Regions from separate parts of the Sporosarcina sp. P37 genome, predicted to be linked through region 2. Evidence: predicted binding sites of a transcription regulator. Region 2 holds the regulator's gene; the other holds the start of a gene.

Region 1 (12,452 bases), 1.1 Mb from region 2:
TCTTCAATTTCAAGCTGCATAATTCTGCGGGTTACCGCATCCAATTCGGACGGCATAGAGTCAATTTCTGTCCGAATCATCGCACTTGCTTCATCAATTAAATCAATAGCTTTATCCGGCATGAAACGCTCTGTCAAATAACGGTCCGATAATGTGGCAGCGGCAACTAAAGCCCGGTCATGAATACGCACTCCGTGATGCAGCTCAAACCGCTCTTTCAGTCCGCGCAAAATTGAGACTGTGTCTTCTACAGACGGTTCCCGTACCATCACTTGCTGGAAGCGCCGCTCAAGCGCGGGATCTTTCTCGATGTACATGCGGTACTCGTCAAGTGTCGTAGCACCAATACAGTACAGTTCTCCCCGTGCAAGCATCGGCTTCAGCATATTCCCCGCATCCATCGCGCCTTCCGTCTTTCCTGCTCCGACAATCGTGTGGATTTCATCGATGAATAAAATGATTTCCCCTTCACTGTCTTTTACTTGTTTCAGCACGCCTTTCAGACGTTCTTCAAATTCCCCCCGATACTTCGCGCCCGCAATCAATGCACTCATATCGAGTTCAAATATCTGACGGTCTTTCAATCCTTCCGGCACGTCACCTTTAACGATACGCTGGGCGAGCCCTTCAACGATTGCGGTCTTCCCTACACCCGGTTCCCCAATGAGAACCGGGTTGTTTTTCGTCTTTCTTGATAATATTCGGATAACATTTCGGATTTCTTCATCTCGGCCAATTACCGGGTCCATTTTCCCATTTTTTACTTCATCCACAAGGTTACGGCCAAATTGCTCCAGTGGTGTGCGCTGATCTTCTTGCATTCCATCCATACGCATATACATCCGCCTTTCATTTGTTTGACTTTGACTATCTTTGATTAATTTAATTATAGTCTATTATGAAGGAAATGTAAAAGAATTTACCTCAAATAAAGCCGCTGTTTTTTTCGTTCATTTCTGTATATAAAAAAGCCGTCCGCAACAAGCGGACGACGTCGATTATACCAATTTGCGGGGTGCCACTACTACACCGTCTTCATCTGCGTAAACGTAATGGCCCGGCGTCCATTCCACGTTGCCGAAGTGAAGCACTTCGTCTCGCTGTCCTTCGCCGCGTTTAATACTTTTCACCGGCATGCTGCCGATTGCCATAACCCCAATTTCCTGCGTGCCAATGTCCGCTGTATCGCGCGCGCATCCGTAAATGATGACACCTGCGAGTTTGCGGTCTTGTGCGATTTCGCCGAGCATATCCCCCATTAGTGCGCAGCGTTTCGAGCCTCCCCCGTCGACAACCAGCACATTGCCTTCTGGAATGGTTTGCAGTGCTTCCTTGACCAGGACGTTGTCTTCGTAGACTTTTACCGTCGAGATCGGCCCCGAGAACCGCTTGTGCTTTCCATAGGATTTGAATTCTACCGTGCATACTTGCAGTTCGTCGATGAAATCATCGCAAAGGTCTGCTGTTTTTACTGACATTTTCCTATTCCCCCTAATACATTCTGTTTGACGCTACATCATCCTATTCGACAAAAACCCGCAATTCCTTCTTTTTCTTATCATTTAATGGAAATGAAGGGCTGATTTAATCTGCGTATGAGGTTTTCCGCTCCATTTCATTTATGCCGTTTTTGAAGTAGTGTTTGGCTGTGACGTGATCTTGAAACACCCTCGGCTGCCGCTCATTAATCCTTCCTAAGCGATCATAGTGGATATGCGAGCGCTCTATGCGGGCTGGCAACCGCTCAAAACTGTCGTTAAGCGCTCAATGGATCTGTGCAAGCGCTCATACTAGCCTGTTATCCGCTCATTGATTAGATGAAGATACTTTTGTTATACATGTAAGGGGGACTTGCAGTCATTACGGACTTAAAATGTAATCTGTTCTGCAGGCAAACCTGCAATAGATTCAACAGCCAAAATAATTCACATACTGCCTAAAGCCGCGATCATAATTATTTTAGAATCGCTGGCTGACCCGAATCACTCCATTCTGTACATTCCCAATAAAAAAACCACACGATGGGAACCGTGTGGTTTGTGTGATCTATTATCTTACGCCGAGTGCCATTTTTGCGTAGCGTGACATGTTGTCGCGGGACCATGGGGGGTTCCAGACGATGTCAACTTCTGCTTCTTTCACTTCAGGAAGTTCCATCAGTTCTTGCTTGATGTTTGCTACGATCTGCGGACCCATCGGGCAGCCCATGGATGTCAGTGTCATCGTGACTTTCGCAACGCCGCCTTCAAGCAGCTCTGCATTGTAAACCAATCCAAGGTTGACGATATCAATACCCAGTTCAGGGTCGATGACGTTTTCTAGTGCACCGAACAAATATTGCTTAATTTCTTCTTCGCTCATCGGAATGCTCCTCTCTGATGTGTGATGATTCTATCTTACCAACATACTGCCGCGCAAGCAAATGCTGTGCAAGCCAATCGACTGAAGCAAGCATTCCCTTACGTGAAACTGTATGTCCCGCATTTTCGTCAGGCATCCATTTCAGGCGTTCCGGATGGTCTTCGTAATCTTGCTGAATTTCTTCATAGAAGTCTTTTGTGATTTCAAATGGCACCATAGTATCTTGCTCTCCGTGCCACATGAACAGCGGACGCTGATGAAGTCTTCTTGCATTTTTTGATAAATCCACTTGATCAAGTGCAGTAAACAGCTTCTCACGTTCTTCGGCAGATACAGGAATTTTCCGGCCGCCGCGCTCCGCATAAGCGATCTGTCCTTTTGCCAGACGTGTGAATGCCGGTGAGCCCATCATGACAGAAGCTGCATCAATCCAGTCATAGCTTGCCAGACAGCCGAAAGTAGTGATGCCGCCCATCGACGTGCCTGCCATCCCGATTGGCGTGCTGTCGTCTGCCAGCCCTTTTCGATGCAGCTCTTCATATAGCATGTCCGCTTCTTTAATTGAATTCAAAACGATTCCCCAAAAGTTTAATGCCAGCTGAAACTCATCCAATGATTCTGAACGGTCTCCATGCAGCTTTGCTTCCGGCAAAATAACACGGATTCCTTGTTTCGCCAAGTTATATGCATAATGTAAATTATGTTCTTTCGCACTGGTAAATCCGTGAAAAAATAGTACGACCGGAATACGCTCGGCCTCTTTTGACTGTTCCACGATATGAAGGACAGGTATTTCCCGCCATTGTTCTGAACGAATAATCATTCCGATTCCTCTTTTCCTGCGATCATTTGCTGTTATTTCAGAATAACAACATTTAGCAGAGATGACAAAACCTTCGCCTTATCATTCATTCTTTTGACTTACTCTCTCTATTAACGATAAACTATAAAGACATAATAAGGAGAACTTATCAGTACCTATAGGAGAGGATTCAATGAAACCGCATTTAATCGTGTTGGATTTGGACGGAACTTTACTGACAGACGAGAAAGTCATTTCACCTAAAACTATGGAATCATTGCGCATAGCCGCTTCGCAAGGTCATCACGTGATGATTGCAACCGGGCGTCCGTACCGTGCCAGCGAGATCTATTACCGGCAGCTTGGATTGAAGACACCTATTGTCAATTTTAACGGTGCATTCGTTCATCATCCGACTGACAGCTCGTGGAAGACGATTCATGAACCAATCGCTTTGCCGGTTGTCAATGAAGTCGTGGAAGCGATGCAGGACTTCCCCGTAAAAAATATTGTGGCGGAAGTGATGGATGACGTTTATGCCCAATATCATGATGAACGCTTTTTAGATATTTTAAACTTTGGCAATCCGCTCATTACAGCAGGAGATATCCGGGATTCGTTAAAAACAGATCCGACCAGCCTGCTGATTCAAGCGGATCAGCCGACAGTCGAACCGATTCGCCGGCACCTTGAAGATCTGCATGCGGAAGTTATCGATCACCGCCGCTGGGGAGCGCCGTTCCATATCGTGGAAATCGTTCGTCACGGCCTGAATAAAGCCGTCGGAATCGATGCCGTCTCGAAATGGATGAACGTGCCGAAAGAACGGATCATCGCGTTCGGCGACGAAGACAATGATTTGGAAATGATTGATTACGCAGGTACAGGGGTAGCTATGGGGAATGCGATCGACCGATTAAAATCGATTGCGGATGAAATTACCGATACGAATAATGAAGATGGAATTTCACGGATACTTGAAGAACGTTTGGCACTACAGAAAAACATCGTCGTATAAGGGGGAAAAGATATGAAAATTTTTGCAGACAGTGCCTGTGATTTACCGCTGGAATTTTTTAAAGAAAATGATGTGGAATTATTTCCGCTCAGTGTCCTTCTTGATGGCAAGGAATATGAAGACATCGTTGAAATTCATTCTAACGAAGTGTTTGATGCCATTCGCCAAGGACAGCAGCCAAAAACATCGCAGGCTTCACCTGATAAAATGATGCAAACTTGGAATTGCCTCGCAGCATCCGGTGAAGACGGTCTTTATATTGCTTTCTCCTCCGAGCTGTCCGGAACGTATCAAACAGCTGTCATGACGAGTGATCAAGTAAGGGAGGAAAACCCTTCCATGAACTTGGCAATCATCAATTCACACTGCGCGTCCCTCGGTTACGGCCTGCTCGTTAAAGAAGCAGTGCGTCTGCGGGATGAAGGTCTCGGTGTGCAGGAAATCGAAGATAAAGTCCGCACAATGGCCTCACATATGGAACATTTATTCACAGTGGAAGATCTGGACTACCTCGCGAAAGGCGGACGTGTATCCAAAGCGAGTGCGTTCTTCGGCGGCCTGCTCAACATCAAGCCGCTGCTCCACGTAGAAGAGGGAAAACTTGTGCCGATAGAGAAGCATCGCGGACGCAAGAAAGTGCTTCGCCGCATGATTGAAATGATGGAAGAGCGCGGCAGCAACCTGCAGGAGCAAACGATTGCCATCAGCCACGGCGACGATTTAAAAACCGCCAAAGAATTTGAGGAAATGATCCAAGAAGTCGTCAAGCCAAAAGCCATTGAAATCCATCAAATCGGCTCCGTTATCGGCTCACATGCAGGCCCCGGAACGATAGCATTATTCTTCCTGAATCAAACAGAAAATGAATAAAACAGACAGTCTGCGCATGTGCAGACTGTCTGTTTTCATTTTCCTCGCGTTTTTTGTTCATGTATAATCAGGTGTTTCACTCACTGCCCCGCTTGCCCGGACTGTTTACCTTTGCGAATCACCATGTACAGGAACAGCAGGAACAGTACGACAACCATGATAGAAGCGATCAGATAAGGCGTGTTGAAGCCTTTGTCGTCTTCAATGATATAAATTTCAGCAAGCTCACGATCAAGCACAATGTGATATTTATTGTCTTTTGTTTCTTTAATTAAATCCTGGCCAAGAACACCGCGGAGTTTTTTATTCTCTCCGATTTTTTCCGGGTCGATTTCTATGCTTTGCACTTCTGATGTGTTGTTCAGCGCAATGATCCATTTTTCCTCATCCGATGTGCGTTCAAATACGACGAAGCCATCTTGATTGTGCAGGAATTTAAAATCTCCGTTGCGCAATGTGTCGGAGTCATTACGAAGCGTGTTGAGATCCCCGATCCACTCTTTCAGTTCCATATCGGTCTTGAAGTTAAAGAACGGATGGGATTCAGGCGCTTCTTTTCCGTTGACGGCAATTTCAGTTGCATACGGCACTAACGGCACGCCAGGAAGCATGAATTGTGCCGCTGTTGCCACTTTCCAGCGTGTTGGAGGGAATTGGCGCAGCTCCACCATTTTATAAGTGAAGCGCGGCCCTGTCAGATCATCGAACTGAAGCAGCTTCCCTTCGCTGTCTTTGCCGATTTGATCCAATGAAGAGGAATCCGGATCTACTTGAACGAAAGATTCCTGCATTGCTGCACTTTCCTTTTCAGCAGGCGTGCTGTCAAATGATGCATCACTTGCTTCATTCGTAATTACATATAACCCTTCACGTGCTTCCTTCACTGCATTAATAACACCATTTAAAAAATCCGTGTCTGCCTGGCCAAGTTTCGTCAGACGAAGCCCGTCCAGTTCATAATCCGTAACAAATTGTACCGCATATTCCTTCAATTCGTTTTGAACAGCCGCATCCGTTACATCACCAGTGAAAGGGAAATCTGCCATGACTTTTAAATCATTGTCATGCATTTCATCAATCAACGCCGTGAATTGTTCTGCTGTTCCGAAGTGCGGTTCGATCTCGTTATAATCGAGTACGTCATTTCCGTCATAGGAAGCGGTTTTGAAAACCGGACCGACCGAAATCATCGTAAAATGCATGTCGAGCAAATGCTGAAGGCGGTTGCTGATTCCGGCAAAGTCTCCGCCATTAAAAGCGCTGGGATCTTTTGCATCCGCTTCGAAATCATTTTCCCCGAGACCATTGTTGAAACGGTCAACGAGCAAATCATAAATACTTTCATCACTGAATGTTCTGCCGGTATCTGCAAAAGCCGGTGTTGCTATAGATAGGGCAAGCATACATGCCGCCAATAGTCCGATCATTCGTTTCAATTTAGTAAATCCTCCTCACAAAACTCTTCTTTCAGTTTATCAAACGGCCGCAAACAGCGCCATTCTTTCTTTTGAAAACAGCTGGTACCGTATGTAAATGCGACAATCTTGTGAAAAAATGGCCGCCCGCGACAAATAAAAAAGCAGTAAGAGGGAAAACCCTCCACTGCTGCTCACTGATCATCTTCTGAAGAAAAGTCAGGATCATGCTGCCTGCGCGCACTGATCAAAACGGTGACGGCAAACAGCGCCATCAATAACAGGATTACAAGTAAAAATATCCACCCCGTTGATGCGGCCATTTGCTCATCCCCTTTTACATTCAATGTTTAGTTCTTACGCAAACCAGTTGAAGCCCACCGGCAGTTTGAAGCCAACAAATAATGTTGCCAGTAATGCGACGATGAAAAGAATCCACATAAGTCCTGTGTTTTTTCCTTTATTGCCGCGCACAAGCACCATTTCCATAAATCCGATAGTCAAAATACCGAGTACGAACTTAATTCCGTACAGCGCAGAATCAATCGTCATATGCTTGAAGAACAGCGCCGCCCCTGTAATGATGATCAGCACGTAGAACAGACGCAAAATCATATGTGTTACTGTTTTACCTTTTGATCCTGTTGCCATGCTGGCAGAAACTAAAAATAGTACAATTGCAACTACCCACGTAAAAATATGCATGTGGGTTGTATCAGTTAAAAAGCCCAATATTGCCACCTCATTTTAGTATAGTCGTTTGATATTCTACCATATCTTTCAAACAACGACTATTCTATTGCTTATTTCATATTCCGGAAGATTATTCGAAACGGTTGACTAATGTGCCGATACCTTGCACTGATACCTTTACTGTATCGCCCTTTTTCAAATATGTCGGCGGCGTCATGCCTTTGCCTACCCCGGCAGGCGTACCTGTCAGAATCACATCGCCCGGCTCCAGCGTCACATACTTGGAAATTTCTGCAATCAGGTCATCGATTTTGAAAATCATAGCCGATGTATTGCCGTTTTGACGCACTTCATCATTTACTTTTGTAACGACGGATAAATTTTGCGGGTTTGGAATTTCGTCTTTCGTCACTACATAAGGCCCCATCGGACAAGAGCCGTCTAAGCTTTTGCCTAAGAAGAACTGTCTGTGCTCCGTCTGGATATTGCGCGCTGTAATGTCATTGCCGATTGTATAACCGAAAACATAATCATACGCCAGCTGCTTAGGGATATTCTTGCCTGTTCTGCCGATGACGACAGCCAATTCCCCTTCGTAATCCAATGAATCCGTTACATCGCTGTGAACTGGAAGTGTTTGCTCATCTCCAGCAATAGCAGTTGGAGATTTTGTAAACAGCATCAGTTTTTCCGGTGCTTTTGATCCGAGTTCCTCCGCATGATCCAAATAGTTCTTGCCTACACATAATACGTTTTTCGGTGTGCGCGGGATTGGAGACAGCCACTCAATCGCTGTAAACGCATGCTTAAACTGCTCTGCATTTCCTTCAGCTTCCGTTTTCTCTACCAATTTACGAACCATCTCTACAAAATCCATGCCAAGAGATACAGCTTCAATCATGGTCTTAGGAAAATCAGTCTGCTCCAGTGCTTCTGCCATTGCAAGTACATTCCAAACAGCTTCCTCACGTTTCACTTTTGGTCCGAATAATGTCTGCCCTTCGTAACGGAATGACAATAGTTTCATTTGAATGCCCAACCCTTTCTATGTGAATTCACATACTCCTATGTTACGACAAAATCTATACTTTTTCCTCTTTATTGTCGAAATTCTTTCCGTAGGACAGCTTCCGCCATAAGGCTTCAAGCGGTCCCATGCGGAATTTCGACAGCCAGACCTGCGCTGCAATGAGCTGGGCCGCAAAAATACCGATGGCCAGCCACGTGCCGGTCACTATATCTACTTTACCATACAGACCGGCTCCGTATGAATAAAATATCAGCGTCGCAATAACCGACTGCATGATATACGTGGTAAACGCCATTCGGCCGACGGTTGCGAACGGCTTTGTGATGTACTTCAAAAATGGGACCTGAAACAGCAGTAAAAACAATGCCGCCCAGCCGACTGTCAGGACAGGTCCGCCAAATATCGACTGCACCAGCAGAACATTTTCAAATTTCGGCCCATCCCAGTTCGGAACGTTTTTCAGCACAAGCCCGACAGGAAGGAAAACGAACAGCACAACCAGCAGTTTCCCTTTATGGGCATACATCTTTTCGATCACCTTCCACTTGGAAAAGGCAGCCCCCATCATAATCAATGGCAAAATAATAAAACCAGAAGTCAACAAGCCGATAATTTCAAACATAAAAAATTCATTCAGACGAAAAGCAAAAATTTCACCGAACGTTCCGTTTCCGTAAGCTGAAATCGCCAATTCAATTTGCTTCGTATCTGCGAACCCGTCCATCATGAAAGATCCGCTATTACTGCGCATCAGTACGGACAAGCCGTAGAGCAGCAGCGACGGCACGAAATAGATCAGGAGTGACAGAGCCAGCAGCCACTTTCTCGGTATCCGAACGACTGCGATCATGATGAATCCCATCAGAGCATACGTAACAAGTATATCCCCCGACCAGATCAGCACAGCATGCAGCACACCGAATAAGAGCAGGACTGTCATCCGCTTTGCCATGAAAGGACCGAACGCTGTATTCTGCTTTACTGATTTCTCATACTGCATATTGATGCCGTAGCCGAACAGCATCGCAAACAGCGGATAGAAACTTGCTTCGATAAATACATCAATAAAATGGAACATGGACTGCTCAGACGGTATGGTATACCACGAATACGGATCCATATACGCATACGGTGAATGGAAATGCAGCATATTCGCAATGAGAATCCCGAGTAATGCGATGCCCCTCAAGTAATCGAGTGCTTCCACCCGCTCTGTAAGTGGCGTAGGAGTCACCTTCAAACTAATTCCTCCTGTAAGCTAATAGTTTTTGCCTCGCTGAATAAATACAGGAGCATTTCTTTTATTTCAATCGACAAAATGGATTCCAGCACGTTCTTATACAGATTCAGCTGCGTGCCGTAACGGATTTGCATTTCATTGGCAATCGCCTTGTCAGAATAAAACTTACTGACGTCATCTGTTTTATAATCGACAAGCACCCACTCGCCGTCTTCATGGAATAAGCAGTCCGCAATCCCCTGCAGCAGCTGATACTCGCCTTCTGCAGCGCGGTGAGCATATGTGAACGGCATCTCACGCAGAACTTGGTCGGCCTGCTTCATCCGCTGACCGAGCGGCGTATGGAAAAACTCCGCAATTGCCTGCACGTCGATGACTGCCGCTTCTTCTTTCGTCAGCAGCTCACGTGTTTCCAGCTGCCGGACAAATTGTGCGGCACTTTCCTGATCAAGTTCATTCTTCAAGTCAAGATGCTGCATGACCGTATGCATCGCCGTACCAATCTCTGCTTTTGTCAGCGAGCGCTGCTGTAAAAAGGAAGGACGCGCATGAAGATTTGTCATGCGTTTTGCAGCATCCGTCTCCAGCTCTTCAAACGGATCGGCGTCTCCGCGTTCGAGCTCCAGCAATGCAATCCGTTTCAATTCGCTGACGGACTGTTTAGATGACATGCCGACCGCAGCCTCATACGGATATTGCGCGTCAAAACGGCTGCGCACTACTTCCGTCAGTTCCGGATCCGCCACTGCCGCTTCCTGATCAACCGGCAGCCAGTCATCAAATCCGGTCTCCTCTGTGCTACGGAACGCGGAAAATGGATACGCGTTGACTTCCCACTTCGATGCATCATCCATCAGTTCCCCGCCCGCTGTCTTGCCGAACTTCATGAAGTCGATATGGCGCGCAACTGCGGGACCGATCCAGTCAAGATAACCGGCCGCCCTTGAACGTTTATATTCAGGCAGCGGCTCTGATTCATCAAGCAGCTGTGCTTCCTGCCACTGCGTGATCGTTTTTTCAATATCTTTGACCGATGCGATCAGCTCCAGATGCTCTTTAGCACGCGTCATGGCCACGTAGAGCACCCGCATCTCTTCTGCACGCATCTCGAGCTCTTTCTTCTCTTTGATCGCGAGGAACGGCAAAGAGGTGAACATGATTCGCTTGTCAGGATCAATCGCTTTGACAGCCAGGCCGAAGTGCTGATCGAACAGATACGGATTATGGAAGTCCATCTTATTGAAAGGACGCCCCATGCCGGCTAAAAATACATACGGGAACTCGAGCCCTTTGGACGAGTGGATCGTCATGATGCGGACGACGTTTTCCTTTTCGCTCATAAAACGCGCTTCTCCGAGATCATCACCGCGTTTACGCATGCGGTCGATGAAACGAAGGAAGCGGAACAGACCGCGGAATGAAGTTTTTTCATACATCATTGCCCGGTCATGCAGCGCACGCAAATTCGCCTGTCGCTGTTTGCCGTTTGGCAGAATTCCGACCATTTCGTAGTAATACGTATCTTGATACACTTGCCAAATTAATTCTGACAGCGATCCGTGCCGGGCCATATTGCGCCAGTCTTCCAGGAGCAGGAAAAAACGCTGCAGTTTTTCCTGTGCAGCAGAATGAATGCCGGCGCCGCCTGTCTGCATAAATGTCTGCACTGCCTCGTAAAACGATACATTCCGGTTTACCAGACGGATCTGCGCAAGTTCATTTTCCGTCAGGCCGACAAACGGTGCCCGCAGAACGGATACGAGCGGAATATCCTGATACGGATTATCAATCACCCGCAAAGTATTCAGCATGATCATCACTTCAATGGCGTCAAAATAGCCAGACGATAATTCCACATAGACAGGAATGCCCGCCGCTTTCAGTTCATCCGCAATTTCTCCCGACCATGTCATCGAACGCATGAGAATGACGATATCGCGGTACTCAAGCGGACGCTGCTTTCCGCTGAAGGCGTCTGACACCTGTGCCTGACTGTCTTTCCACGCGTTGATTTTCTGCGCGATGGCACGTGCCTCCACTTGGGATTTCTTCAGCTCCTGCTGTGCTTCCTGCTCTTCCGACAGACCTTCTTCCTCTTCATTTTCATAAAGTATCGTCAGTCCTGCCGCCACTTCTTTTTCAGGATATTGCGCGCCGTACTTCAGCGCCGCCGCTTCGTCATATTCAATTTCACCGACGCGTGTCCCCATGATTTGCCTGAAAATGAAGTTCGTTGCGTCGAGCACTTCCTTGCGGCTCCGGAAATTGGCGTTCAAATCGATTTTCAGCCCCTGCTGCTGCACATCTTCTGTAAAACGGCCATACTTGCCTAAAAAGAGCCCCGGTTCTGCGAGACGGAAGCGATAGATCGACTGCTTAACATCCCCAACCATAAATAAATTCCCGTCCGCTTCACCGCCCTGCTTGATTAGCTGCAAAATGGCTTCCTGTAAAAAGTTCGTGTCCTGGTACTCATCGACAAGCACTTCCGCAAAGCGGTTCCGGTAGTCAATCGCAATATCAGACGGTGTCAGTTCGCCTTCTTTGGATAAAATCTGCAGCGCATAATGCTCCAAATCAGAGAAATCCACTAAGCCGCGCTCTTCTTTTACCTTTTGATAACGCACGGCAAAATCTTCGACAAGTCCGACCAGCGTATGCATGAGCGGTGCCATCAGGCGGATTTCTTCCAGCAGCCTGGCAGGTGTTCTCGTAAAATACGTATCTTTTAATGCATTGACGATTTTCTTCACCTGATCGCGCATCGCTTTGCCGCGTGCCGCCAGTTCTTCATCACAAGTGTCTTTCTTAATCGTGCCCGCTTTCACCCATTTCAGCGTCTGGAAATACGTAAAAGCCTCTTCCCATGTGCCGTGAAGCATATGATGAAGCGCCCCGTCAATCCAGGCTTCATCCGCTTTAGCGGTCTCCTGCAGCGGCAGCGGCCCTTCATTCATTTCCGCCACCCGCTGGAGATCCCGCGTAACCGTTTTCGCTTCCTCAAGCGTATGACGGATCGAAAC
Region 2 (12,452 bases):
TCAAAATATCCAGCCCGCGTCTGCCCTTCGTCCGTTTCAATGTGTCAGAAGAATCGGCTATGTGCTGTAATTCTGTCAGCACAAACTGCGGCACCACCAATATTCCCTGAAGGAATCCCGTGGCGACAATATCGGCAATACGCCCGTCGATAATAACACTCGTATCCAGCAATTTATAGACGTCTTTTTTCGGCGGTGCGGCAACAGGCTCTGCTGAATCCTTCTTTTTTACCGACGTATTACGCAGAGCGGAAAAGGCATTGATGAACTCTTCCCATTTTTTAAAACCTACCTGGAACCCTAAATAACCGAGCAGGATGGACAGTAAGACCGGCAAAACAGATGAAATGACCGGAAAGTCAATTGCATTTAATCCAAAACTGAATAAAAATGCAACACTTAACCCGACGACCAGCCCCACTGTTCCGAATAACAAATCCATGATCGGCGCTTTAAGAAGCCGTTCTTCAATCCATTTAACGAAATTCACAATCGGTTCTGTTAAAAATATGCTCAATAAAAATAGAATGATAGCACCTATAATAGCCTCTACATAGGGATTTTCTATAATAGGGCGAGACGTAAACTCGAACATAACAAATAAGTACGGTAAAAATAATACACCGAGAGTTCCTCCGATTAACAGGAATGAAACTTGAACTACGCTTTTCAACATATTCTTCCACCTCCTTTTCTTAATAGTATACAACGAATCATCGTCGCCCGCTTAGGTTTAGTGAGGAATTTCTAAAAATTCCTCACTGTGCCTACTAGGACCTTATAAACACTGGTAAAGTTTCATGGGCTTTTCAGCGGTATTTATCGGCAGTCTGAAGGTCAGGTTTATCTGAACGCCACTCCTAAAGCTTCCATAATTGTCTCTACCCCCACCACTTCAATACCGGATGGAATATCCCAGCCGCCAAGATTGGAAGACGGAATGATTATCCGGTCAAAGCCCAGCTTCGCTGCTTCTGTCACGCGCTGCTCTATTCTGGATACCCTTCTGACCTCACCCGTCAGTCCCACTTCTCCGACAAAACAATCCCTCGCGCCGACAGCCGTATCTTTATAGCTGGATACAATGCTTAATAACACCGCTAAATCAATAGCCGGCTCATCCAGTTTTACGCCGCCGGCCACCTTAATATACGCATCTTGGGTCTGCAGTAGCATCCCGGCACGTTTTTCGAGAACTGCCATCAATAAAGATACGCGGTTTTGATCCAGCCCCGTTGCCATCCGTTTCGGGTAATTGAAGCTCGAAGGAGTCATCAGCGCCTGAATTTCCACCAATATTGGCCTCGTTCCTTCCATCGACGCTACAATGGTCGAACCCGCTCCCCCCTGCGAGCGTTCCCGCAAGAACAGCTCGGACGGATTCAGGACTTCTTTCAGCCCCGATTGCAGCATCTCGAATATGGCGATTTCATTGGTCGATCCAAAACGGTTTTTCACACTTCTTAAAATACGGTAAGTATGGTGGCGTTCTCCTTCAAAATACAGCACGGTGTCTACCATATGCTCGAGCAGCCGCGGTCCCGCAATCTGACCTTCTTTAGTTACATGACCAACGATGAATATTGCGATGTTTTGCGTCTTCGCAATGCGCATTAATTCCGCAGTACATTCCCGGACCTGGGACACACTTCCCGGTGCCGACGATACTTCGGGATGATGCACAGTTTGAATAGAGTCAACGATGACAAACTTCGGTTTTACGTCGTCTACCGTTTCGTGGATCATGCCAAGATCGGTTTCTGCATAGATATATAGCTCGTCTGATTTTACGCCTAATCGTTCCGCCCGTAATTTTGTTTGCCTGATTGATTCTTCCCCTGATATATACAGTACACGCTGCTGCTGATTCGCAAGCAATGACGATACTTGCAGCAGCAATGTGGATTTCCCGATCCCCGGATCTCCGCCAATCAGAATGAGCGAACCGGGCACAATCCCGCCGCCAAGCACACGGTTTAATTCTTCCAGTTCCGTTTTCACACGCGGCTCTTCAACCATTTCAACTGCACTGATCGGCAACGCTTTTTGCTTTACTTTATCACCGTGCTGAAATGCAGCACGGGGGCCCTTTTGTACAATTTCCACTTCTTCATCCATCGTGTTCCATTCACCGCATCCCGGACAGCGCCCCATCCATTTAGGTGACTCATATCCGCAAGAACGGCACATGAACTTTGATTTACGCTTAGCCATATACTCTCTCCCTGTATGAAATACGAAAAGGACAGCCCGCTGCGCTTTTTAAAAACCTAAGCGAGCGAGCTATCCTGACATTCATTTAATTATTTTTCTGCTAAAACCGTCTGCTTCTCCGTACGCACTATGAACTTTTCATCTTCTACGTCAATAATTACTTTTTCACCCATAAGAACTTTACCTTCCAGCAATTCTTCAGATAAACGATCTTCCACGTGTTTCTGTAATGCACGGCGCAGCGGACGGGCTCCGTATTCCGGATCGTATCCTTGATCTGTGATCTTATCTTTAGCAGCTTCTGTTAATACTAACTCGATGTCCTGCTCAGCAAGACGCTTCGCAAGATCTTCACTCATCAAGCTGACAATTTCACGCAAGTGCTCTTTCTCCAATGAATGGAAAACAATCATATCGTCCACACGGTTCAAGAACTCAGGACGGAATGCTTTTTTCAATTCTGCAAGCATTTTTTCCTTCATGTCGTCGTAATCAGACTCGCCATCCTGGATATTAAAGCCGACATATCGGTTTTTCTTCAATTCAGTTGCTCCGACGTTGGAAGTCATGATAACTACTGTGTTACGGAAATCAACTGTACGGCCTTTTGAATCTGTTAAACGTCCGTCTTCCAATACTTGCAGCAGTATATTAAATACATCCGGATGCGCTTTTTCAATCTCATCAAGCAATACAACAGAGTAAGGCTTACGGCGAACTTTCTCTGTTAACTGGCCGCCCTCATCGTAGCCTACATAGCCTGGAGGTGATCCGACTAAACGGGATGTCGCATGTTTCTCCATATACTCTGACATGTCGATACGGATCATCGCGTCTTCATCGCCAAACATTACTTCCGCCAATGCACGGGCCAGCTCCGTTTTACCTACACCTGTAGGACCAAGGAAGATGAATGAGCCAATCGGACGTTTCGGATCTTTTAATCCGGCACGCGCACGGCGTATCGCTTTAGAGATCGCATTGACCGCTTCATTTTGCCCAATGACACGCTCATGCAGTATTTCTTCCATGTTCAGCAGTTTAACGGATTCTGTTTCTGCAATCTTGTCAACAGGAACTCCCGTCCACATCGCTACCACGGACGCAATGTCATTGACCGTTACTTCTGACTCTGTTTTTCCTTGTTTTTCTTTCCATGCCGCTTTCGTTTTTTCCAGTTCATCTTTCATTTTCTGCTCTTTATCCCGGTAGGAAGCAGCTTTTTCGAATTCCTGACTTTGAACGGCTGCATTTTTCTCCGAGCGGATTGCTTCAAGCTTCACTTCAAGCTCCTTCAGATTTGGAGGAGTTGTGTAAGAGCGCAAGCGAACTTTTGATCCCGCTTCATCAATTAAGTCTATCGCTTTATCCGGTAAGAAACGGTCTGAAATATAGCGGTCGGACAATTTCGCAGCCGCCTCGACAGCCTCATCCGTAATTTTCACGCGATGGTGCGCTTCATAACGATCACGAAGTCCTTTGATAATCTGAATGGTTTCTTCTACAGACGGCTCATCTACCTGAATCGGCTGAAAACGGCGTTCAAGCGCTGCGTCTTTTTCAATATATTTACGGTACTCATCAAGCGTTGTAGCGCCGATACATTGCAGTTCACCGCGAGCCAAGGACGGCTTTAAGATGTTCGATGCATCAATTGCACCTTCCGCTCCGCCAGCCCCGATTAATGTGTGCAGTTCATCGATGAACAAGATGATATTCCCCGCCTGACGAATCTCTTCCATCACTTTTTTCATACGGTCTTCAAATTCTCCGCGGTATTTCGTCCCCGCTACAACCGTACCCATATCCAGTGTCATTACACGCTTATCGCGCAGAATTTCTGGCACTTCATTATTGACAACTTGCTGTGCCAAGCCTTCTGCGATTGCCGTTTTACCGACACCCGGCTCACCAATCAGCACCGGATTATTCTTTGTACGGCGTGCCAGCACTTCAATCACCCGCGTAATTTCTTTGCTTCGTCCAATTACTGGATCCAGTGTTCCTTCACGTGCGATTTCAGTTAAATCACGCGCCAGGCTGTCAAGTGTCGGTGTCGCTGCGGATGCCGAGTTCGCCGGATTTCCGGCAGAGCTTTCGTCATTGCCAAGCAATTGAAGTACTTGCTGGCGGGCTTTGTTCAAACTGACTCCGGCGTTATTAAGAACGCGCGCTGCCACGCCTTCTCCTTCACGGATCAGTGCCAGTAAAATATGCTCTGTGCCGATATAAGAATGGCCCAGCTTACGTGACTCATCGACAGACAGTTCGATGACACGTTTGGCCCGAGGTGTATAATGAACGATCGGACCGACATCTTTAGAGCCTACACCCACCAAAATTTCCACTTCACGTTCGATGGTATCCGCACTCACATTAATCGCTTCTAAAGCTTTTGCTGCAATGCCTCCGCCTTCTCGAATCAAGCCCAGCAGAATGTGTTCAGTACCGATAGATTCGTGCTTCAGACGAATGGCCTCTTCTTGAGCAAGCTGTAAAACTTTTTGTGCACGTTGTGTAAATCGATTAAACATCATATTCATTCCCCTCTTTCCTTTATCAGTAGATATATTCTATGTTATGCCAGGTAACGCATCATTGCCTTGTTTCATATCACTATATATATTCATGTCAGATTACGATACAACCTGATTGGCATATTGACTTTGACTATCTTTGATTAATTATAAATGTTTTCCGCACCTCTTGCAAAACCTTTGCTCACGAAAGTTCTTGATCCCCGTCCGGTTCAGCCGACCGTTCGATCTTCAGCCGGTCACGGAATAATTGCGCGCGGAGAATATCACGTTCATCCGATGTTAATTCTGTACCTGCATATTGCTGCAGATAGCCGGGCTGCATGAAAATCATCAATTCATTCAAAACACTCATGTCTATATTTTCTATGATATTTAAATCAATACCCAAACGGACGTCAGACAAACATTTTGCCGCTTCTGCCGATGGAAGGATGCGCGCATGGGTCAGCGTCCCCAATGACCGGAATAATCTGTTCTCCAAGTGAACTTCTGATTTGGCGAGTAATAGTTCACGCGATTTCCTCTCGTGGGCAATCAGGCGCGCCGAAATGCTCTTCAAATCTTTCAGGATCTCCTCTTCGGATTTACCAAGCGTTATTTGATTGGAAATCTGATAAATATTCCCGAGAGCCTCACTGCCTTCCCCGTAACTCCCGCGCACAACCATTCCAAGACGCGAGATGGCAGGGATAATCCGCTCAATCTGTTTCGTGATTGTCAGTGCAGGCAAATGCATCATGACCGAAGCACGCATTCCTGTTCCGGTATTAGACGGACAGCTTGTCAAATAACCAAATGTCTCATCGAATGCATAATCGATGTTTTTTTCCATCTCGCTGTCGACTCGGTCGGCAAGTTCGTACGCCTCATCAATTTGAAAGCCCGGGTAAATGCATTGAATGCGGATATGATCTTCTTCATTAACCATTATGCTGATCGTTTCATCTTCGGAAAGAAGAACAGAACCATGCTTTTCGGGATCAATCAACTGCGGGCTGACCAAGTGTTTCTCGACCAGTATTTGCCTCTGCAGCGGAGTCAAATCCACCATTGCTGTGCCCGTAAAGTGCTGATCCCGCATTTTACTGACCGCCTGATGTACCGCTTCATCCACTGCGGCGGCATCTTCTTGTGATGCGCAGACAGGGAACAGATGATCCTGAAGATTGCGTGCCAGCCTGATTCTCGTAGACAGAACAATATCTGCATGTTCTCCTTCGGCTACCATCCACCCCGTCAATTCCTGATTGATGAATTTCTCAAATGACATGCTCATCGTCACCCCCGTCGTCCAATTGCCGCTTCACCAGGTTTGCTTCATCCCGCAATGCCGCCGCTTCTTCAAAACGCTCTTCTTCCACGGCTTCTCGCATTTTCGTACGGATATCTTCGAGTTTTCTCTTTAAAGCAAAACGCTCATTCAGCGATACAGGGATCTTTCCCCCATGTTGTGTATGTCCATTATGCAGCTTGGCAAACACTCTCGGCAGCTGCTGACGGAAAGCATCGTAGCATGTCGCACAGCCGAACTTCCCTACATCGAGAAAACGATGGAAGGTCAGGCCGCAATTCGGACATTTAGGGCCATCCGGTAATTTTTCATCTGCCTTCTGTTCTGAAAACAGCTCTGATCCGCCAAGCCAATGTGCTAAAAACTGTTGAATCGATAAAGGTTCCTGGCCGGGGCTGAAAGAAAATGTTTGCGAATAAAATGCGCATTTATCACATAAATGCCGCTCTGTTATGCCGGTTGGCGTCTCTTGCTTAAACACGACAGTCGCAGGCCGTTCTTTACAATTTTCACAAAGCATGGTGATTCACCTCATTCTATCTCTTCATAAATTAATGTGATTAACATAGCGCGAAGGATACGCGAACGCAGTGCATCGCGTTCAGGCAGCATATAACGCAATGTGGAACGGCCGACAGCTGCGAGCATCAGCTTGGCTTCACGCTCTGTAATCACTTCTTCTTCTATTAAACGGATGATGACGTCTTCAGCCATGGTGGAGGAGGCTTCCGTCTCCAGGACTTCCAATGCCTGTTCAAGCAATTCTTTACGGGAGTTAGTCTGTACGCGGTATATCCGGATATAGCCGCCGCCTCCGCGCTTCGATTCCACCGCATAACCTCTTTCGACTGTAAAGCGGGTTTTGATTACGTAGTTAATCTGCGAAGGTACGCATTGGAACTTTTCAGCTATTTCATTTCGTTTAATTTCTATAGAAGCACTATCTTCCTTTTCGATAATGGACTTCAAATACCCTTCAATAATGTCAGAAATATTCCGCATCTCGTCACCTCGTTTCGCTCAATCTTCCAGTTGACTTTGACTATCTTTGACTTGATTGTATCGCAGGAAACCGGCTGGATGCAATTGATTTGTTTGTATGTATACCTCAAGAAGTTAAAAGTTAATCTGATGCTAGGTTGTCACTGTCGGCTGCTGATTATTCAATTTCACTCTAGACAAAATGCAAGAAGAGTACCGCAACGCCGCTGACAGATATTCCAGTCAACAGCAGCTGCCGCAGGGAATCGAGTACCCGCTCCTCCCTTCAGTCAAAAAAACTGTCGCCGGAAGCTGATTCCGGGACAGTTCTTTTCGTGCTATATAGTTACCGGTTCTTGCCGTAATGGTTCCAAGTCTACTTCAAAGCCCATGTCTTCGAGCATTTTTCGATCCTGATCGTTTTCCTGGCCTGCTGTTGTCAGGTAGTCACCGATGAAGATAGAGTTGGCGGCGTAGAGGCCGAGCGGCTGGAGACTCCGCAGGTTTACTTCACGTCCTCCAGATATGCGGATTTCTTTGCTAGGATTGATAAAGCGGAATAAGCAAAGGACTTTCAGGCAATAGCGCGGATCCAATTCAGATGTTCCTTCCAGCGGTGTCCCATCCACCGCGTGCAGAAAGTTTACAGGTATCGAATCGGCATCGAGCGCGCGAAGGCTGTGCGCCATGGATATCACATCCTGTTTTGTTTCACGCATACCGATAATTACGCCCGAACACGGAGAAATTCCTGCTTCTTTGGCATGTCCGACAGTATTTACGCGATCATCATATGTATGTGATGTCGTGATATTCTCATGATGTTCCGCGGACGTGTTTAAGTTGTGGTTATAGCGGTCAACTCCCGCTTCTTTCAGACGGACCGCCTGTTCAGGTTTTAAAATACCGAGACAAGCACAAACTGTCATCCCTTTGTGTTTTTCCTTGATCTGTCTGACGGAATCAATGACAATATCAAGTTCTTTTTCCCTCGGTCCGCGCCCGCTTGCCACGATACAATAGGTGCCCGCTTTATTGGCCGCGGCACGTTCTGCACCTTCAAGAATTTCTTCCGATTTCATCATGGCGTATTTCTCGACCGGCGCCTTAGAAACTATGGACTGCGCGCAGTAGCCGCAGTTCTCTGGACAAAGACCTGATTTCGTATTAATGATCATGTTTAACTTTACTTTGTTCCCAAAATAATGTGATCGAAGTGAGTAAGTCGCGTGCAGTAATAATAGCAGATCTTCGTCAGGGCTGTTTAATATTGCGAGCGCTTCCTCATCATTCAGCACGTGCCCCTCAAGAACTTTATTAGCCAATTGTTGATAATCCATTATAATGTACGCCTCACTTTCAAATGTTTTGAAATCCTGAATGCAAAGATACCTGCCAGCGCTGCCAGAAGAAGATCTTTCGGTAACGGCGGAACCATCCACAGCCAGGCTATTTTGTAGGTGAATACTTCCGGCGCAGCAGCCCACATTTTATAGGCCAAATACATCCAGTTCGTGCCCAGTATGTAATTGATTGCTGTTGCGACGTATGCTGCAATAATAAATGCAGGCAGTGAATGATTTTTCTCTACGATTTTTCCGGCTACATAGGCTATTAAAATGAACGTTACGATAAAACCAAATGTAGGACTCAAAATTTGGCCAAAGCCGCCCGAAAATTTAGCGAAAACCGGTGCGCCTGCCAGCCCGATTAACATATACACTGTCATGGACAGAGCGCCAAGAAGGCTGCCTAGTAATAAACCTGACAGGATGGCAAAAAACGTCTGCAAAGTGATGGGGACGCCTCCGACCACCAAAAACGGTACGAATGAAGTGATGTTCGCTCCAATCATCATCAAAGCTGCAAACATCCCGCTGTATACAATCGTCAGTGCACTGAATTTGCTCACGGGACGTCTTTCTGTTGCTGTTGTCATTATGACACCTCTTTTTTCTTTTAGTTACTAGTAAAATGATAATGGTTAACTCAATTTGTGTCAATAACATATTTTTATAGGTTGACATAAAACAAAGCAAAAAAAAAAGACCGCCAGCACAGCGCTGTCAGCCTTACTTTTTTTCGTCAATCTGTTCTTCTTTTTCTTTGCGGAATAAAATGGAGGAAAGCAGACCGCTGAATATAGCAGCTCCGATCGTAATGTACACCCGCATATCATAAGCAACTTCTTCGTAACTGTTGCCGAGCATAATCCAGGCAAGTGTGCCTACAAGAACAGCGATCGGAAAAGAGTATTTAAAAAACCGCATAATACCTCACCTTTTCAAGTTATTCTTTCAATTTTATCATATCTGCAGCAGTTTCTCTATGAAACGAACCATCTTTATGAACTTCACTAATCGTTCACTTGACGATGACCGACAAAGCCGCTATGATATGGTTAGAATTATCGAAATAATTTAATAAGATCGTATCTTATCAAGAGAAGCTGAGGGACTGGCCCGTCGACGCTTCAGCAACCAGCTATTTAGGCAAGGTGCTACTTCCAGCAGTATGGGATGGTGTCATACTGAAAAGATGAGAGGGAACTAGTCATTGAGATTACAAAGCCTTCTAATATACTTGAAGGCTTTTTTTAATTATAACGGTAAAGGGGAGACGGGATTATGTCATTGCTGGAGAAACTTCAAACAAATGTCCTCACTGCAGATGGGGCGATGGGAACCATTTTATATTCTTATGGAATTGATTATTGTTATGAAGAACTGAATATAGAAAAGCCCGAAATTATAGAAAAGATTCACCAGGATTATATTGAGGCAGGAGCAGATATCATTCAAACGAATACGTACAGTGCGAACGCTATTAAGCTGGCACGTTACGGGCTGGAGAACCGCGTAACAGATTACAATAAAGCAGCCATTCAAATTGCCAAGCGCGCAGCTGCACCAGGCGGACAGTTTGTTTTAGGGACGATCGGCGGTCTGCGCGGAATTCGCAAAAGCGATGCGACGTTGGACGAAATTAAGAAAGTCGTTCTTGAACAGGCAGATGCATTATTGACCGGTGATCCGGACGGTCTGCTGTTGGAGACGTACTATGATTTCGAGGAACTGTCTTCAGTTGTAACCACGTTGCGCGAGATTACAGATGTTCCATTGATTGCCCAAGTATCCATGCATGATCCCGGCGTTTTACAAAACGGACTTTCCTTGAATGATGCACTGCATCAGCTCGATTCACTCGGCGCTGAAATCGTAGGAGTCAACTGCCGCCTCGGTCCGTATCATACAATTCAGGCATTCGAAAACGTCACCTTGCCGGAAAAAGCATTTTTATCCGCTTATCCAAACGCCAGCCTGCTGGATGTTGAAGACGGGCGAATTGTGTATGAATCAGAAGCAGAGTATTTCGGCCGCGCCGCCGTGCTGCTGCGTGACCAGGGAGTTCGGCTGATCGGCGGATGCTGCGGTACAACGCCTAAACATATTAAAGCTGCCAAAACACGATTAGAAGGGCTGTCACCTGTTACTAAAAAAGTTGTACAGCCATCAAAACCGATTGTGATTCAGGAAGCCGGCCCTGTAAAGCATCAGCCGCTCCATGAAAAGGCTAAAACAGAACGGACAGTGATTGTGGAACTGGATACACCGCGCCACCTGGAGACTGAAGATTACATTAAAGGGGCGAACCTGCTGTATGATGCAGGCGTAGATGCAATTACGATGGCGGATAATTCACTGGCTTCCCCGCGGATCAGCAATATGGCGATGGGCTCTATTATAAAAATGCAGCATAATGTCCGTCCCCTTGTACACTTAACTTGCCGTGACCATAACTTAATCGGCCTGCAGTCACATTTAATGGGACTTGATGCTCTGGGCATACACGATATCCTGGCCGTTACAGGTGACCCGACAAAAGTTGGCGACTTCCCGGGCGCAACAAGCGTCTACGATGTATCAAGCATGGAATTGCTGCAGCTGATCAAGAAACTGAATGAAGGAATTTCATTCTCCGGTAAACCATTGCGGAAAAAAGCGAATTTCTCTATTTCAGCGGCCTTCAATCCGAACGTGCGCGTCGTTGAACGGGCCGTGCAGCGGCTGGAGAAGAAGATTGAAGCCGGTGCCGACTACTTCATTACGCAGCCAGTTTACACAAAAGAGAAAATCATCGAAGTATACGAGGCAACTAAACATTTGGATACACCAATATTCATTGGAATTATGCCATTGACGAATATACGGAATGCGGAATTCCTGCATCATGAAGTACCTGGAATTAAGCTGTCTGACGAAGTATTGGAAAGAATGCGCGAGTGCGGTGATGACCGGAAAAAAGCAACTGAAACAGGCATTGAAATTGCCAAGGAACTTATTGACACTGCGGCAAAGTATTTTAACGGCCTGTACCTCATCACCCCATTCCTGCGTTACGACATGACCTTAGAGCTGTATGAATATATTAAAGAAATAGATGAGCAGAAGGAGAGGGAATTAACACATGCAGAGACATCCTATTGAAGAACAACTAGAGAAACGAATCCTTATCATTGATGGCGCGATGGGAACCATGCTGCAAGCGGAAGACCTCTCGACGGAAGACTTCGGCGGAGAAGAATACGATGGATGCAACGAATACCTCAGTGTGCTGCGGCCCGACATTTTAGAAAGAATCCATGACGAGTACTTGGAAGCGGGCGCAGATATCATTTGCACCAATACTTTCGGCGGCACCCCGCTTGTATTAAACGAGTTCTCACTGGGGCACCGTGCAGATGAAATCAATGCAAAGTCGGTAGAAATCGCGAAAAAAAGTGCGGCAAAATACTCAACGCCGGAATGGCCGCGCTTCGTCGCAGGCGCAATCGGACCTACGACTAAGACACTTTCTGTCACCGGCGGCATTACGTTTGATGAGCTGTCCAATGATTTCTACGTACAGGCAAAAGCCCTTGTGGAGGCAGGAAGCGACCTGATCCTGATGGAAACGAGCCAGGATATGCTAAACGTCAAAGCCGGCACCATCGGAATTAAAAAAGCATTTGAAGAACTTGGACGTGAAATACCCATTATGATTTCAGGTACAATCGAGCCGATGGGTACAACGCTTGCGGGACAAAGTATCGAAGCATTCTATATTTCAATTGAACATACCAGCCCTCTTTCCGTCGGCCTGAACTGCGCAACAGGCCCTGAATTCATGACGGATCACTTGCGTTCATTATCTGAATTGGCAACGAGCTATGTCACGTGCTACCCAAACGCCGGATTGCCCGACGAGGAAGGTCATTATCATGAATCGCCCGAGTCATTATCGAAAAAGCTGGAAGGCTTCGCTGAGAAAGGCTGGCTGAATATGGTCGGCGGATGCTGCGGCACAACACCTGACCATATTCGCGCAATACGGGAAGCAGTGAAAGATAAAGCTCCCCGTCAAATGCCCGAGTCTCCTCAAGGACA

The links. The regulator CtsR, encoded in region 2, represses protease genes until heat stress. The targets are predictions, from matches to a motif close to ATGGTCAATAAAGGTCAAACA.
Region 1: SporoP37_RS13430 (ATP-dependent Clp protease ATP-binding subunit) is a predicted target of CtsR. The motif match lies at 855-875, and genes of this name have one in related genera.

What each region holds. Positions count from the first base shown of each region.
Region 1 covers NZ_CP015349.1:2,670,101-2,682,552, reverse strand. The annotation lists gene SporoP37_RS13430 (ATP-dependent Clp protease ATP-binding subunit) at 1-830, opposite strand, end outside; gene rraA (ribonuclease E activity regulator RraA) at 999-1,478, opposite strand; gene SporoP37_RS13420 (metal-sulfur cluster assembly factor) at 2,050-2,361, opposite strand; gene SporoP37_RS13415 (prolyl oligopeptidase family serine peptidase) at 2,342-3,184, opposite strand; gene SporoP37_RS13410 (Cof-type HAD-IIB family hydrolase) at 3,357-4,181, shown strand; gene SporoP37_RS13405 (DegV family protein) at 4,194-5,051, shown strand; gene SporoP37_RS13400 (alpha-amylase family glycosyl hydrolase) at 5,132-6,478, opposite strand; gene SporoP37_RS17620 (hypothetical protein) at 6,661-6,789, opposite strand; gene SporoP37_RS13395 (YisL family protein) at 6,824-7,198, opposite strand; gene SporoP37_RS13390 (fumarylacetoacetate hydrolase family protein) at 7,290-8,186, opposite strand; gene SporoP37_RS13385 (DUF418 domain-containing protein) at 8,242-9,423, opposite strand; gene addA (helicase-exonuclease AddAB subunit AddA) at 9,426-12,452, opposite strand, start outside.
Region 2 covers NZ_CP015349.1:1,612,646-1,625,097, forward strand. The annotation lists gene SporoP37_RS08460 (PIN/TRAM domain-containing protein) at 1-676, opposite strand, end outside; gene radA (DNA repair protein RadA) at 844-2,214, opposite strand; gene SporoP37_RS08470 (ATP-dependent Clp protease ATP-binding subunit) at 2,304-4,751, opposite strand; gene SporoP37_RS08475 (protein-arginine kinase McsB) at 4,936-6,024, opposite strand; gene SporoP37_RS08480 (UvrB/UvrC motif-containing protein) at 6,014-6,565, opposite strand; gene SporoP37_RS08485 (CtsR family transcriptional regulator) at 6,577-7,047, opposite strand; gene bioB (biotin synthase BioB) at 7,365-8,366, opposite strand; gene SporoP37_RS08495 (biotin transporter BioY) at 8,366-8,965, opposite strand; gene SporoP37_RS08500 (hypothetical protein) at 9,099-9,296, opposite strand; SAM riboswitch class I at 9,460-9,571, shown strand; gene SporoP37_RS08505 (bifunctional homocysteine S-methyltransferase/methylenetetrahydrofolate reductase) at 9,654-11,513, shown strand; gene metH (methionine synthase) at 11,494-12,452, shown strand, end outside.